Regions from separate parts of the Bradyrhizobium sp. USDA 3311 genome, predicted to be linked through region 1. Evidence: predicted binding sites of a transcription regulator. Region 1 holds the regulator's gene; the other holds the start of a gene.

Region 1 (7,072 bases):
CTGACACGGCGCGGCGACGGCTTTGCGGTTCAGGCGGTGAAAGCGAGAGGCACCGATCGTCCGTGGTCGCCGGCGACCGCCGGCGAGGGCGATTTCAGCGCGAGCCTTGCGCCGCAGGCGGCAGCCCCCCGTAACCGGGACGCGACGCCGTCCGAGGCCGACCTGCAGGCCGAGGATTGAGCGGACGGGCTACAGGTACCAGGCCAGCACGGCTTCGAGCCCAGCACTCCCGATCACCGGCAGGGCCACCATCTGGCTCAGTCCGATTGCGCGGGCCTCCGCGGCTGCGGCCGAGCCGTCGTGCCCGAGATCGTCGTTGAGCGCGGGCATGCCGGTGGCCCAGGCTCCGCCGATGCTGCCGTCGCCCCTGCCGATGGATCTGTCCGCATAGAGCGCGGCAAGGTCTGTCTGCGCGCTGCAATCGCCGGCGCGAAAGACCAGTGCCGAACGGGCCTCGTTCGGCACCCAGATCTCGAAGCGTCGCGCAATCGGCGTCGCCTGTGCGGACAGGAAAGTCAGCACCCAGGTCTGGTCGGTGCCGGTCCGATAGGGCACGCCGACGCCGAGATTGATCCCGACCTCGGCGGCGTCTTCCCAGCGCAGAAAACTCCTGGCGTTGTGCAGGTCCTTGATGATCAGCGGCAGGCCCGCTTTCCAGGTGCGTCCGGGCAGGCCGAAGCCGCGGGGAAACCTGGTGTGGCGGGAGTTGAATTCGAACATGTCGGCGGTGCCATAGTAGCCGTCGACGAGCCCCATCTCGTGGGAGCTATCGGGATCGTTGTGCCAGAGCTCGATTGCGCCGACATGCGCCTCGTCGTCGCCGCAGAACAGCACCATGACGGCCTGCAAGAATTCGCCTGAAAACACCGGCACCGCCACGCCACAGGTGAGGCCGGCCGCGAGCGCCTGGTCGGTCCGCTTGAAATAGGAGTTGGCGAATTTAGTGAGGATCACGGGATGGCCGCTGGCCCAGGCCTTGCCGGGAAGGCCCTCGTCGTATCCGAAGCGCAAGTGCTCGCTCACGGCCTTGAACGCAGACAGCCCTTCGCCGTAGAGGCCGCCGCCGAATTCCAGCCGCATGCGCGTCCGGTCCGGCACCCAGAGTTCAACGACGCGAATGAAGGTTTTCATCGAACGTGTCCGCCGCCTCAAGCCTTTGACAGCATCGGCGATCTGGCCGCGGAACGGACGTTCAAAATTCAGGCAGGGCCGCGCAAACTTCGTGCGATGGGCAGGTGCGAGCCTGATCTCGGCGGAAGATTCCGGAAGACGCAAATCATACCATCTCGCCGGCCACGGCCGGCGATGGCAATTTCAATCCCGGCCCCGACCTCTGCGCCGGGGGGAGGTACATCAGCCGATCGGCAGGCGTGTGATCGTCGGCCTGTCAGCGATGATCTCCGGCTTGTGTTCACGCTCGCCGGCCGGCTGGGTCACCGGCAATTGCAGCACGGTCGCGCGCTGGCCTTCGACGAGTTGCGTCACGAGTACGTATTTGCCGTCGGGGAATTCGATCGCGTCATGATGGCGATCGGGAATGTGCGGATCGATCTTGCCGAACTTGCCGACGCGGGAGTTGATGGTGCGCGTCCAGATCCAGCGATTGTCGTAGCGGACGTTGTCGGCGAAGGCGAGCTCCGTTCCCGGCAGCAGGCAGACCGCGACGGACATGTCGGCCTCGGAGGCGAAGCCGCGCGTCGAGGTGCCGCGGAAGGTGGTCGTGACGATCGTCTCGCCGACTTGTGCGGGACGCGTCGCGACGGCATGCAGGCTGTAGTCACACATCGGGTGCTCCTCATTCAGGGATAGCGACCCGCGCCTCCTTCGGAGGCACTGGCCTCTATCAGAGTGGAAGCATGTTAGCGTCTTCTCGGTTGTAGGCAAATCTGCGGCTTGGCTTCGCAGGCTGCCATCACAATATCTTTTTCAAATGCGTCAGGAACAAAAACCGCTTCCGTGCATTTGGCGTGCATCTTCGTCAGCGACCAGCAGGTGCCGACCAGCCCGAATATTGCCAGGCGGGTTGCGACGGCTGCGCGACGGCGTTGCGCAATTGCTCGCTCGCCGTCGTCGGCGTTGCCTTGCGGGCATGGTGCGACTGCGCGGCGAAGGCTTGCGATGCCGACGCGGATGCTGCGATCAGCGCCACCGTGACGGTGCTCAAAACGATCTTGCGCATTGATTGCCTCCTCGATCTCCAGGGCCACGAAGCGATGAGGGCTTCGTGCGGCGTCGCGAGGATGTAGCGCTAGAGAGGGGCCGGATAATCTGAGCAAAACCAGAAAGACTATCCAGCCGGAGCGGACAATCGTCAACGCGCGGGTCGCCAACCGGCGGGCCGCGCTTTAGGTGATTGTTTGAGCATGATCTCCGCGCAAGCGCGTCCTGCGCTTGTCGCGAGGGAAAACCGCTGCGCACTTTGTGCTAACGCGGCCCTCCAGTCCGGATCACGCTCAGTACTTCCGGTACAGGCCGATCAGCTTGCCCTGAATCTTCACCCGGTTGGGCGGCAGGATGCGGACCTCATAGGCCGCATTGGCGGGCTCGAGCGCGATCGAGGCGCCGCGGCGGCGGAAGCGCTTCAGCGTCGCTTCCTCGTCGTCGATCAGCGCCACCACGATGTCGCCGGTGTCGGCGCTCTCATTGCGCTGGATCAGCGCCATGTCGCCGTCGAGGATGCCGGCTTCGACCATCGAGTCGCCGCGCACTTCGAGCGCGTAGTGCTCGCCCGAGCCGAGCATGTCGGGCGGTACGCTGATGGTGTGGCTGCGGGTCTGCAACGCTTCGATCGGCGTGCCGGCCGCGATACGGCCCATCACCGGCACCGCAACGGGGCGTTCGCCCTCGTCCGCGCTGGAGCTCGCTCGCACCTTGCCGAGATTGCCCTCGATGACGCTCGGCGTGAAGCCACGGCGGTTGCCAGCGGCGGCCTGCAGCTCGGGCAACTTGATCACCTCGATCGCGCGGGCCCGGTTGGGCAGGCGCCGGATGAAGCCGCGCTCCTCCAGTGCGGTGATCAGGCGATGGATGCCTGACTTCGAGCGCAGGTCGAGCGCGTCCTTCATCTCGTCGAAGGAGGGCGGCACACCGCTTTCCTTCAAACGCTCGCTGATGAATCGCAGAAGCTCGTATTGTTTGCGCGTTAACATCTCGACCAAATCCCCCGGTTGATGTCGTTCGATTCCGAGACGGTGAATTCAGCGGCGAGCCGCCAGATGCTCGAAACAAATCATGAACGGACACTATATGTTCGATATGTGTTCCGCAACTGCTTAATTTACCGTGAACGCGACAAAGTTCGCGGAACGCGCAGGACCAGTGCGTTCAGGCGGGCAGTCGCAGCACCTCGCAAGGCGCGCCTGCCTCGGCCTTCGGCGCGAACGGCGCGCGCACGAGAAGTGCCTGCGCCGCAGCGAGATTCGCAAGCAGCGAGGAATCCTGATGATTGACGGGAAGGGCGACAAGCATGCCGTCGTCGCGCCGCTCCAGGCGCGCACGAAGATAGTCCTCGCGCTGGTCATTGGCACCGACATCGCGGCCGAGCACGGCGCGCTCGCGACGATGGTGAATCACGGCGCGGCCCGACAGGGCGCGAATCAACGGCACCATGAACAGGAAGCCGCACACATAGGACGACACGGGATTGCCGGGCAGGCCGATCACACCCATCGCCCCTAGCCGGCCTTGCATCATCGGCTTGCCCGGCCGCATCGCGATCTTCCAGAACGCCATCGCAATGCCTTCGGTCTTCAGCGCCTGCTGGACCAGATCGTGGTCGCCGACCGAGGCGCCGCCGATCGTGATCAGGATGTCGGCGCCGCTCTCTCGGGCACGGCGGATGCCGGCTGTGGTGGCCTCCAGCGTATCGGCGGCAACGCCGAGGTCGATGGTATCTGCGCCCTCCCGGCGGGCGAGGGCGTGCAGGGCATAGCCGTTGGAATAGACGATCTGGCCGGGGCCCGGCGTGGTGCCCGGCATCACCAGCTCGTCGCCGGTGGCGAGGATCGCGACCTTCGGACGGCGGCGGATGGGGAGGTCTGGGTGGTTCATCCCGGCGGCGAGCGCGAGGTCGCGCTCGGTGAGCCGGGTTCCCTTGCGCAGGAGCACGTCGCCCTCGCGGAAGTCGACGCCGGCGGGCCGGATGTGCCGACCGGCGATAGCGGCTTCCTTGATCGTGATGCGCTTGCCCTCGGCGACCGTATCCTCCTGGATCACGACCGCGTCCGCGCCGGCGGGAACGACGCCGCCGGTGAAGATTCGCACCGCTTCGCCGGCGCCGACCGCTCCCGCGAACGGCCGGCCCGCCGCGACCTCGCCGATCATGGTGAGCTGCGCGTCGACCCTGGCCGCATCGGCTGCGCGCACGGCGTAGCCGTCCATGGCCGACATCGCCTCGGGCGGCTGGGTACGCCGCGCCGCGACGTCGCGCGCGAGCACGCGGTGGTAGGCCTCGTCGAGGGGAATCATCTCTTCAGGCAGCGGCTCCGCACCGGCCAGCACCGCGGCGAGCGCGTCAGAAACCGGCATCAAGGCCACGGCGAAACTCCTGCTCGGAAAGTCTGGACGAATGGGCGGCAAGAGTTCTAGCCGAGCGCGGGCGATGAAGCAAAATGGGACCGGATCAGGATTTATCCTGCTTGATCCGTCCAGTCATGAGGGACCGTCAGCTCTGCCGCGGCATGATCTGACGGACGAGAAAGACGGGAACGAGCGTGGCCATGGCAAGGACGACAATGACGGGAGCCACGGCCAGCATCGGTCATCGACCGGTCTGGCGGTCCGGACGGAGGTCCGGCGCCACGTCGGGAGCCACGTCAGGGGGCTTGGGGCCTTGATCCTTGTCGGGCAGCGGATCGGCCTGGGATTTCAGGTCGGCGGCCTTGCTGATCAGCTTGGCGGAGAGGTCAGAATCCGAAGTCGTTCTGGCGAATTCGAGCAGAAGAGAGGCTTGTTTGGTGAGGTAGGTTTTGCCCAACACGATGATACGTCCGTCTGTAGAAGTCCCAACGGACTCAAGAGTCCGGAAGCGGGCATTCCGTTCCCGGAACTCTGTATAAAAATGTACAAAGCGATTTGGTTCCTCATCTCGGCTAGATCGGTTCCGGGAGCTCCCCGGTTTCACCCGCCGGCCGATGCGTCTCGATCAGATTCCCAGCGCCTCGAGCGCGTCGCCGACATCGCGGGGCGAGGTCACATGCACCGCGGTCAATCCGCGCGCTCGCGCTCCCTCGACGTTTTCGGCGAGGTCATCGAAGAACACGATGCGCCTGGCGGGCACACCGATGGCCGCCACGACATGGTCGAACGCCGCCGCGTCCGGCTTGCGCAGGCCGATGCTGGACGACAGGTACAGCTCGCGGAAATGGCCGAGCAGGTCGGCGTATTCCTTCGAGAAATGGTCGACATGCGGCTGGTTGGTGTTGGAGAAGGCGTAGAGCGGCATCTGCTTCGCCGCACGCGGCAACAGCTCCGCGACATCGGGCATTTCACCCGCGAAGATCGCGTTCCAGCCCTCGAGGAATTGCGCATCCGAGATGCCGATCCCGAGCGAGGCCCGTAGCGAGGCGAAATACTCCTCGTCGCTGATCTTGCCGACCTCGTGCAGCCGATACGCCTCGCTGTCGCGCACATAGCGCGCAACGATTGCCTCCGGCTTGCAGCCGGCGTGTCCCGCCCAGCAGGCGATCGCCTTGGAGAAATCGATGTCGAGCACGACGCGCCCGAGGTCGAACAGAAGCGCATCCGCGCTGCCGGGAGAGAGCGAGGTCATTGCGTCCTTTCGGATCAGTACCGGTAAGGTTCGTGGTCGAACAGCGGGAACGCGCTGAACACGCTCGGCGTGTTCGTCGCGGTGGCCGGATGCAGGCAGGACTTGTTGACCTCGGCGAACGAGGTGGCGCCCAACAGGCCGAGGCAGCGCAGCACCTCGTCCTCCAGAAGCTCCAGCATCCGCGTCACGCCGGCTTCGCCGGCCGCCGCCAGCGCCCAGCATTGCAACCGGCCGATGCCGACGAGGTCGGCGCCCGCCGCGATCGCCTTGACGATGTCGGTGCCGCGGCCGAAGCCGCCATCGACCATGATCTTGGCGCGGCCCTTCACGGCCTCGACGATCTCAGGCAGCACATGCATGGCGCCGCGGCCGTGATCGAGCTGGCGGCCGCCATGGTTGGAGACGTAGATCCATTCGACGCCGTGATCGAGCGCGATCAGGGCGTCCTCGGCGGTGGCGATACCTTTCAGGATCAGCGGAATCTTGAACTTGTCCTTGATCATCTTCACGGTCCGCCATTCCAGGCCTTTCTGGAAATCGCCGCCGGTGGCGCGCAGGCGGCTCTCGCGAACGTAGCGCTTGGCGATGTCGCGTTCGCGACGGCTGTAATGGGCGGTGTCGACGGTCAGGCAGAAGGCGGCGTAGGCGTGCTTTTCGGCCCGGCTGACGACATCGGCGACGAAGGCATCGTCGCCGCGCACATAGAGCTGGTAGAGACGCAGCGCGTCGGGGGCGGCTGCGGCGGTCTTCTCCAGGCCAGGCTCGGACACTGAGCTCAGCATGTGCGCCGCCCCAAAGGTGCCGGCGGCGCGCGCGACGCTCGCGGCGCCATCCGGATCGAAGATCTCGAGCGCGCCGACAGGGGCGAGCACCACCGGCAGGCGCATCCTGCGGCCGAACTGCTCGACGGAGCCATCCACCTTGCGCACGTCGCGCAGCACGCGCGGGCGAAAAGCGAGCTCGTCCAGCGCCATCCGGTTGCGGCGCATCGTGGTCTCGGTCTCGGCGGCGCCGACGATATAGTCCCAGGCATTCTGGTTGAGGTTGGCGCGTGCTTTGCGGATGAATTCGTGCAGATTCTGGAACGGCTCGCTGCTGGCGCCGAGTTCGACGTTCCTTTCCGGCTGGATGCGGGGTTTTTCGTTCATTATTATCCTCCCGAGAATTTGAAGCCTTGTTTCATCGCCTAACCCGTCCGGCTCTCCAAAACCATCCTAAAATCGCATAGCTGCGAGGCGCGGGCGATCGACCGATTCCTGCTTTGCATGAAACGGTTTCGGAACGTTGCCAAAAGTTTAGGTC
Region 2 (7,072 bases), 880 kb from region 1:
CGTGTGAAACCTGGAAGGCCGCCAACCGAGGGAGCCTTCAAGATGGAGTCGATCTTCCAATGGCGTACTGGGTGAAGCGCATTTGTCTCAAGAGCGGAGAACTGGTGACGGAGCGCGAGCTTCGGGTCGACGAAAATCTGTTCCAGGGCGAGGCACCCGTCGTTGGCGACACGATCAAGGTCATGTGCCGCGGCCGTTCATTCGACGCGAGGGTTATCTGGGGCAACTGGCCGGGCCACAATGAAGGCAGGCCGTTGGACGTGGTCGTTCCTCTTCGGGTTGAAGAGATCTGACCGAAGCGGTCTCACTGCCGCCTGCTGATATCGAAGACGAACCTGACCTGCATCACAGGGCCATGCGTGTCCCTGACTTCAATCGACATCCTGTGACTTTGCGCGCCTTTGAAGTTTTGCACGGAGTCCCACGAGAGGCCGGCGAGCGCGCGGGCGGCTTCTTCCTGCACCGCGAGCAGGTCTCGCAATTCTACACCTTCTTCGTCGGGAACAATCTCGTCCCCGTCGCGCAGGTCGAAGTAATAGATGGCCATCGCAGGCGCTCTCCAGAATGCAGGCGGGAGCGCGCATCTCTCTCAGTCACCGGCGCCTACGGCAGAGCCCCGGCCGGTGATGGGGGACAATGAGTTGGCTGCCAGTTGGTTGCAGCCTTCAATCCGGCGGTTGCAGTCCGGGCGATCTCAGCCACTCGCTGATGTGAGCGCCGATCTCGGCTTGCCGGGCTTTGCGGATTGTACGCTCACGCTCGATGCCTGGTGGAAGCGATCTGGCTTCCGCATGGAGTCGTTGCGCTTGTTCGGCAAGGCGCTCTTCAAGGGACGTGGTGTGCTTGACATGGCGTCGCTGCATGGCGCTGCTCCTTTCCGGAGGAGACGGGAGCGCTGGTGGCGTTCTCATCACCGATCAAAGCCAGGGGGCGCGCGGTGACGGCACAGTCTGACATGTCCTCTGCCGGACACATGGTCAATCTTGACCACCTCGGGAAAAGTCAACGAAAGCAAATCAGCCTCCGCGATCTTCAAACCGGCCGCTGACGCCGGCCACTGCCACGGCCTTAACTCGAGGCGAGTGGCTTGGACGGTTCCTTGCCGCTCCTGCCAGTACCAAAATCCGGGTGCTGTCCAATTGGGACACCCGCAATACCGAATTGGGACACTCGAGGGATGCCCCTTTTGAGCAGTCACGACTTCCCGCTAACGGGCATAGGCTGAATTGGCCCACCGGACGGATCCAGCCCCAGTCCGGAGAGCAGGCGGCCCCACCGCGCATCCAGCGAGGCGGGGCCGCTGCATGTGGGGCACTCGCTTGCAAATCCTGACTAAGCCGATTGCCCCATCGCCCGGGGATGGCGCCCTGGTGCATGTTGATGCGCCTGGGCCGGCGGTAGCCTTGGCTGGCCCGGTACCTTGGCCCCAGCTCCCCGTTCCCCTTGAGTTGGGGCCTTTTGCTGTCCGCAAATAAAAACGCCGCCCGCTCAAATATGGCGCGGGCGGCGGCTTTCCAGCCCCAGGGGGGATGATGCAAAACCCCGGTAATCCTTCGTCTGCACACCCTATGCCAAGGTTCATTGTGCCGGAGCAGGACACCAGCGGAGGGGGAATCAGGACCCAATTCGGTTTAATGGCGATCGAACTCCAGAAGGACCCCAACGTCATTCAGCCCGGGACACTGTGAATCAGCGAAGAAGCCGCCGACAAACAGGGCTACTGGCCGCCAGCTGAGGCGGCCTTTATTTCTAGGGATCTGAGCAAAACCGAACATGCAGGATCGCCGAAACGGTTCATGCTGAGGTCATGACCGCAAAAGCGAAAAAGCTCACCCATGAAGAGTTCGCCTCTTTGCTCGCGGTCGGTCATGCGGCTGCAAATAGCGCTGCGCCTGCGATCCCTGCCAAACATCGCGCCCGATTGATCGCGCTAGGCTACATGGTCTTTCTTCAGGGCAGGCTGCGAATGACCACGCCGGGACGAATCCGGATCTATGCCGGGCAACTCGATACCTGAGGCGTGCCTTGCGCCTACGCTGGCTTTGGCGGTTGAAGCCCCGGCGATGTGAGCCACTCGCTCATGTGCGAGCCGATCTCGGCTTGGCGGGCTTTGCGCAGGAGGTCCTCTCGTTGAGGACCATGGGGGAGGGCTTTGGCCCGTTCGCGGAGACGTTTCGCTTCTTCGGAAAGTCGCTCCTCAAGAGGGACGGTTTGCGTGAAACGACGGCGCTGCCTCATGACACAACCTCGTCTTGGTCTCTACGGGTCCTAACCGCAGGGTTTGAGTTCTTGCGAGCTTAATATGCAGTCAGCCTGCCTTCTGTTCCAAAGTGAACGTTTCAGGGTGTTCTTCTGGTGGCCAGGGTGTTCTTCTGGCGGAACGCCCCGGCCCTTATACGCTACACCCATAACGAGTTAATCCTAAACGCGCATGAACAGGTTGTGTCCGATCAAGAACAAATTAGGACATTTCCGAATTCAGCTTAGGACACTGGGGGTTAAATACGGACAGTACCGAAGTCCGCAAAAGAACATATTGCGAACCAGGAACAAATAGGGTACATTGCTTTTATCGCCGGCCCGCCTCGCCAATCGTTTGTCCCCCTAGCGAATCCTCGCCATAAGGAGCACGACCCAATGTCCGCAACTGCCCTGCGTATCGTCGAAGGATCTTCCATGGACAAGAGTAAAGCTCTGGCCGCCGCGCTCTCCCAGATCGAGCGCCAGTTCGGCAAGGGCTCGGTGATGAAGCTCGGCAAGAACGACCGGTCGATGGATGTCGAGGCGGTGTCCTCCGGTTCCCTCGGGCTCGACATTGCGCTCGGCATCGGCGGCCTGCCGAAGGGGCGCGTCGTGGAAATCTACGGGCCGGAATCCTCGGGCAAGACCACGCTGGCGCTGCACACGGTGGCGGAAGCGCAGAAGAAGGGCGGCATCTGTGCCTTCATCGACGCCGAGCACGCGCTCGACCCGGTCTATGCGCGCAAGCTGGGCGTCAACATCGACGAGCTGCTGATTTCGCAGCCGGACACCGGCGAGCAGGCGCTGGAAATCTGCGACACGCTGGTGCGCTCGGGTGCGGTGGACGTTCTGGTGGTCGATTCGGTCGCGGCGCTGGTGCCGAAGGCCGAGCTCGAGGGCGAGATGGGCGATGCGCTGCCGGGACTTCAAGCGCGGTTGATGAGCCAGGCGCTGCGCAAGCTGACGGCGTCCATCAACAAGTCCCACACCATGGTGATCTTCATCAACCAGATCCGCATGAAGATCGGTGTGATGTATGGCTCACCGGAGACCACCACCGGCGGCAACGCGCTGAAGTTCTACGCCTCCGTCCGCCTCGACATCCGCCGCATCGGCGCGATCAAGGAGCGCGACGAAGTGGTCGGCAACACCACGCGCGTCAAGGTGGTGAAGAACAAGCTGGCGCCGCCCTTCAAGCAGGTCGAGTTCGACATCATGTACGGCGAGGGCGTTTCCAAGATGGGCGAGATCCTCGATCTCGGCGTCAAGGCCGGCATCGTCGAAAAGTCCGGCGCCTGGTTCTCCTATGACAGCCAGCGCCTCGGCCAGGGCCGCGAGAACTCGAAAGCGTTCCTGAAGGCCAACCCCGACATCACCGCCAAGATCGAGACCGCGATCCGCCAGAACTCCGGCCTGATCGCCGAGCAGATTCTGGCCGGCACCCCTGAGCGCGACGCCGACGGCGAGGAGCCGGCGGACGAGTAAGTCTTAACGCGGAGAGTTTTTCGCGAGGAGCGGGCACTGAGGACGTTGAGTTGCCGACGTCTTCGGGGCCCGTTTCGTTTTGCGTGGGGGCGGGCGCATCGACGATGAAGCGTATGATCCTGACCAGTTCATCCGGCGTCGGTCTCACCTACGCGGACCGCGCCGACATGGTTGTTCCGCTCATCTTTCGGTTCGTGTCGGGGCCGCTGCCGACGTCGCATCACCTCCAGGCCTATCTCACGGGAGGCTCTTTCAGAGGCGATCCGGAGGTGCGTTGGTCCGATCTTGTTGCCCGGTCTCCCGACACTGGTCTCGCGCACAAGGAGCTCCCGCTGGTTTGGTTCTGCGAGACCTATGGCGTCGAGCTCATCGAGCTGTGGTTTGATCCCAGCCCGAACAATCAATTGCAGTTGGTCTGGATCCTCGATTATCTCCGCGCCGAACCCTACATGGCCGAGCGCCTGAAATTGCGACTGGTCGATTTCGATTTGCTCGGAGCAGACGTCGCGGGGCTTCGCGAGCGTACCGTGCGGGCGCTCGATGTGACGGAGCGCGACTTCGAGGTCGCCCGCATGGCTTGGGAGGCCTACCGGGCGCCAACGCCGGAGTTCTGTTCCGGATTGCTCGGCAGGGATTTCCCCAGGCTACCCTTCCTGAAGCCGGCGATGGAAGAATTGCTGGCAGAACTGCCGTCACCAATCACCGGACTGGGTGCGACGGAAGCGCGGCTTCTCGAATTGATTGCGAGGGGACACAACCGTACCAGGGAGCTGTTTCAGCCGGGCGGCCTGCTCGAAACACGTGTGTACGACCAGTGGGAGCTCGGCCCTTTGCTCGAAGGGCTTGCGTCCGGTCCGATGCCGGCGGTCGCCGGTCTCGATCCGAAGCTCGCGACGCTTGCCCCGCACGATGCGCGAGGTCGCAACGCCGCCTTTCGCCGGAGCCGGCTGTTGCTGACGGAGTTCGGCAAAGCGGTGCTTGCGGGCCGGGAAGACTTCCGCAGCCACAATCCGATCCGGCGCTGGTGGGGCGGCACGCTTCTGACCAACGAACGGCTCTGGCGCTGGGACGGGCAAAGTCGTTCGCTGGTGGCGCCTTAAGCTAGGTTGTAGGATGGGTAGAGGGCAGAGCCGTAAGGTGGGCAAAGGCGCGCGAGAGCCGTGCCCACCATATCTCAATGTGCACAAATGTGGTGGGCACGCTCTGCTTTGCCCACCCTACGAAACTTCCGTCGCGTCTTACTCCGCCGCTTCCGCGTAGTCGCTCACCGGTGGGCACGAGCACACCAAATTGCGGTCGCCATAGACGTTGTCGACGCGTCCGACCGGGCTCCAGTATTTGTCGGTGCGCGAGACGCCGTCGGGGAAGCAGCCCTCGGCACGGCTATAGGCGCGGGCCCACGCATCGTCCGCGATGTCGTGCACGGTGTGCGGGGCGTGGCGCAAGGGCGAGGCCTCGATCTTGAAGCGGCCGGCCTCGACCTCGGCGATCTCCTTCCGGATCGCGATCATGGCGTCGCAGAAGCGATCCAGCTCCGCCTTCGATTCCGATTCGGTCGGCTCGATCATCAGCGTGCCCGGCACCGGGAAGCTCATGGTCGGCGCGTGGAAGCCGTAATCGATCAGCCGTTTGGCGATGTCGTCCACGGTGACGCCGCTGGTCGTCTTCAGCGCACGCGGATCGACGATGCACTCATGCGCGACGCGGCCCCTCGCGTTCTTGTAGAGCACCGGGAAATGCGCATCGAGCCGTGCGGCGATGTAGTTGGCGTTGAGGATTGCGATCTCGGTGGCGCGCTTCAGGCCTTCGCCGCCCATCATCAGGATGTAGATGTAGGAGATGGTCAGGATCGAGGCCGAGCCGAACGGCGCGGCCGAGACCGGGCCGACCGGTGCGTCGCCTCGCGTCGCCGGATGGCCCGGCAGGAACGGGGCGAGATGCGCCTTCACGCCGATCGGGCCCATGCCCGGGCCGCCGCCGCCATGCGGGATGCAGAAGGTCTTGTGCAGATTGAGGTGGCTGACGTCGGCGCCGTAATCGCCGGGCCGGGACAGGCCGACCTGCGCGTTGAGGTTGGCGCCGTCGAGATACACTTGGCCGCCATGGCCGTGGACGATGTCGCAGATCTCGCTTATGTGCTCCTCGAACACGCCGTGGGTCGAGGGATAGGTGATCATGACCGCGGCGAGGTCATTCGCATGCTTGTCGGCCTTGGCGCGGAGATCGTTGACGTCGACGTCGCCGTTCTTCTCGCAGGCGACCACCACGACGTCCATGCCGACCATCGCGGCCGAGGCCGGGTTGGTGCCGTGGGCGGAGGAGGGGATCAGGCAGATCTTGCGATGGGCCTCACCGCGCGCGGCATGATAGCCGCGAATGGCGAGCAGCCCGGCATATTCGCCCTGCGCGCCGGAATTCGGCTGCAGCGAGATCGCGTCATAGCCGGTGATGTCGCACAGCCACTTCTCCAGCCGCGCGAACAGCGCGTGATAGCCCTTGGCCTGCTCGCGCGGGACGAACGGGTGCAGGCTGCCGAATTCCGGCCAGGTCAGCGGCATCATCTCGGTGGTCGCGTTCAGCTTCATCGTGCAGGAGCCGAGCGGGATCATGGCGCGGTCGAGCGCGAGGTCGCGGTCGCTGAGCTTGCGCATGTAGCGCAGCATCTCGGTCTCCGAGCGATGCGCGTGGAACACCGGGTGGGTGAGGAACGCGGTCGTGCGCTTCAGCGCCTCCGGCAGCGCCTCGCGCGTGGTCGCGTCCAACTCGGCGTAAGCGAGCTGGCCGCCGAAGGCGCGCCAGACCGCCTCGACGGTCGCGGGCGTGGTGGTCTCGTCGAGCGCGATGCGCAGCGCGGTTTCACCGACGCCGAGATTGATCTTCTCGGCCGCCGCGCGCGCGACGATCTCGGCGCGTTTGGCGCCGGCATCGACGCTGAGCGTGTCAAAGAAGCTGTCGGAGTGCGGCGCAAAGCCGAGCTTGCGCAGGCCCGCGGCGAGCACCGCAGCGCGGCGATGCACCTGGCGCGCGATCTGCGAAAGCCCCTCGGGGCCGTGATAGACCGCATACATCGCGGCGATCACGGCGAGCAGCACCTGCGCGGTGCAGATGTTGGAGGTCGCCTTCTCGCGGCGGATGTGCTGCTCGCGGGTCTGCAGCGCGAGGCGATAGGCCGGCATCCCGCGCGAATCCACGGAGAGGCCGACGATGCGGCCGGGCAGCGAACGCTTCAGCGCATCGCGCACCGCCATATAGGCCGCGTGCGGTCCGCCATAGCCCATCGGCACGCCGAAGCGCTGCGCCGAACCGATGGCGATGTCGGCACCGAGCTCGCCGGGCGAGGCGAGCA

What was found. The regulator LexA, encoded in region 1, represses DNA repair genes until DNA is damaged. The targets are predictions, from matches to a motif close to TGTTCNNNNTGTGTTCNG.
Region 2: a site for LexA is predicted at 2,546-2,563, ahead of recA (recombinase RecA). Genes of this name have one in related genera too.

What each region holds. Positions count from the first base shown of each region.
Region 1 covers NZ_JBSSFI010000001.1:5,630,730-5,637,801, forward strand. Annotated here, with positions in the region: gene ACVWW6_RS26905 (ComEC/Rec2 family competence protein) at 1-180, shown strand, start outside; gene ACVWW6_RS26910 (GAF domain-containing protein) at 190-1,131, opposite strand; gene ACVWW6_RS26915 (hypothetical protein) at 1,354-1,785, opposite strand; gene ACVWW6_RS26920 (hypothetical protein) at 1,979-2,179, opposite strand; gene lexA (transcriptional repressor LexA) at 2,454-3,149, opposite strand; gene ACVWW6_RS26930 (molybdopterin molybdotransferase MoeA) at 3,325-4,536, opposite strand; gene ACVWW6_RS26935 (hypothetical protein) at 4,760-4,978, opposite strand; gene ACVWW6_RS26940 (HAD family hydrolase) at 5,144-5,770, opposite strand; gene ACVWW6_RS26945 (alpha-hydroxy acid oxidase) at 5,785-6,918, opposite strand.
Region 2 covers NZ_JBSSFI010000001.1:4,753,952-4,761,023, forward strand. Annotated here, with positions in the region: gene ACVWW6_RS22520 (hypothetical protein) at 60-293, shown strand; gene ACVWW6_RS22525 (DUF6894 family protein) at 305-547, opposite strand; gene ACVWW6_RS22530 (hypothetical protein) at 1,808-2,017, shown strand; gene recA (recombinase RecA) at 2,638-3,726, shown strand; gene ACVWW6_RS22540 (hypothetical protein) at 3,777-4,826, shown strand; gene gcvP (aminomethyl-transferring glycine dehydrogenase) at 4,965-7,072, opposite strand, start outside.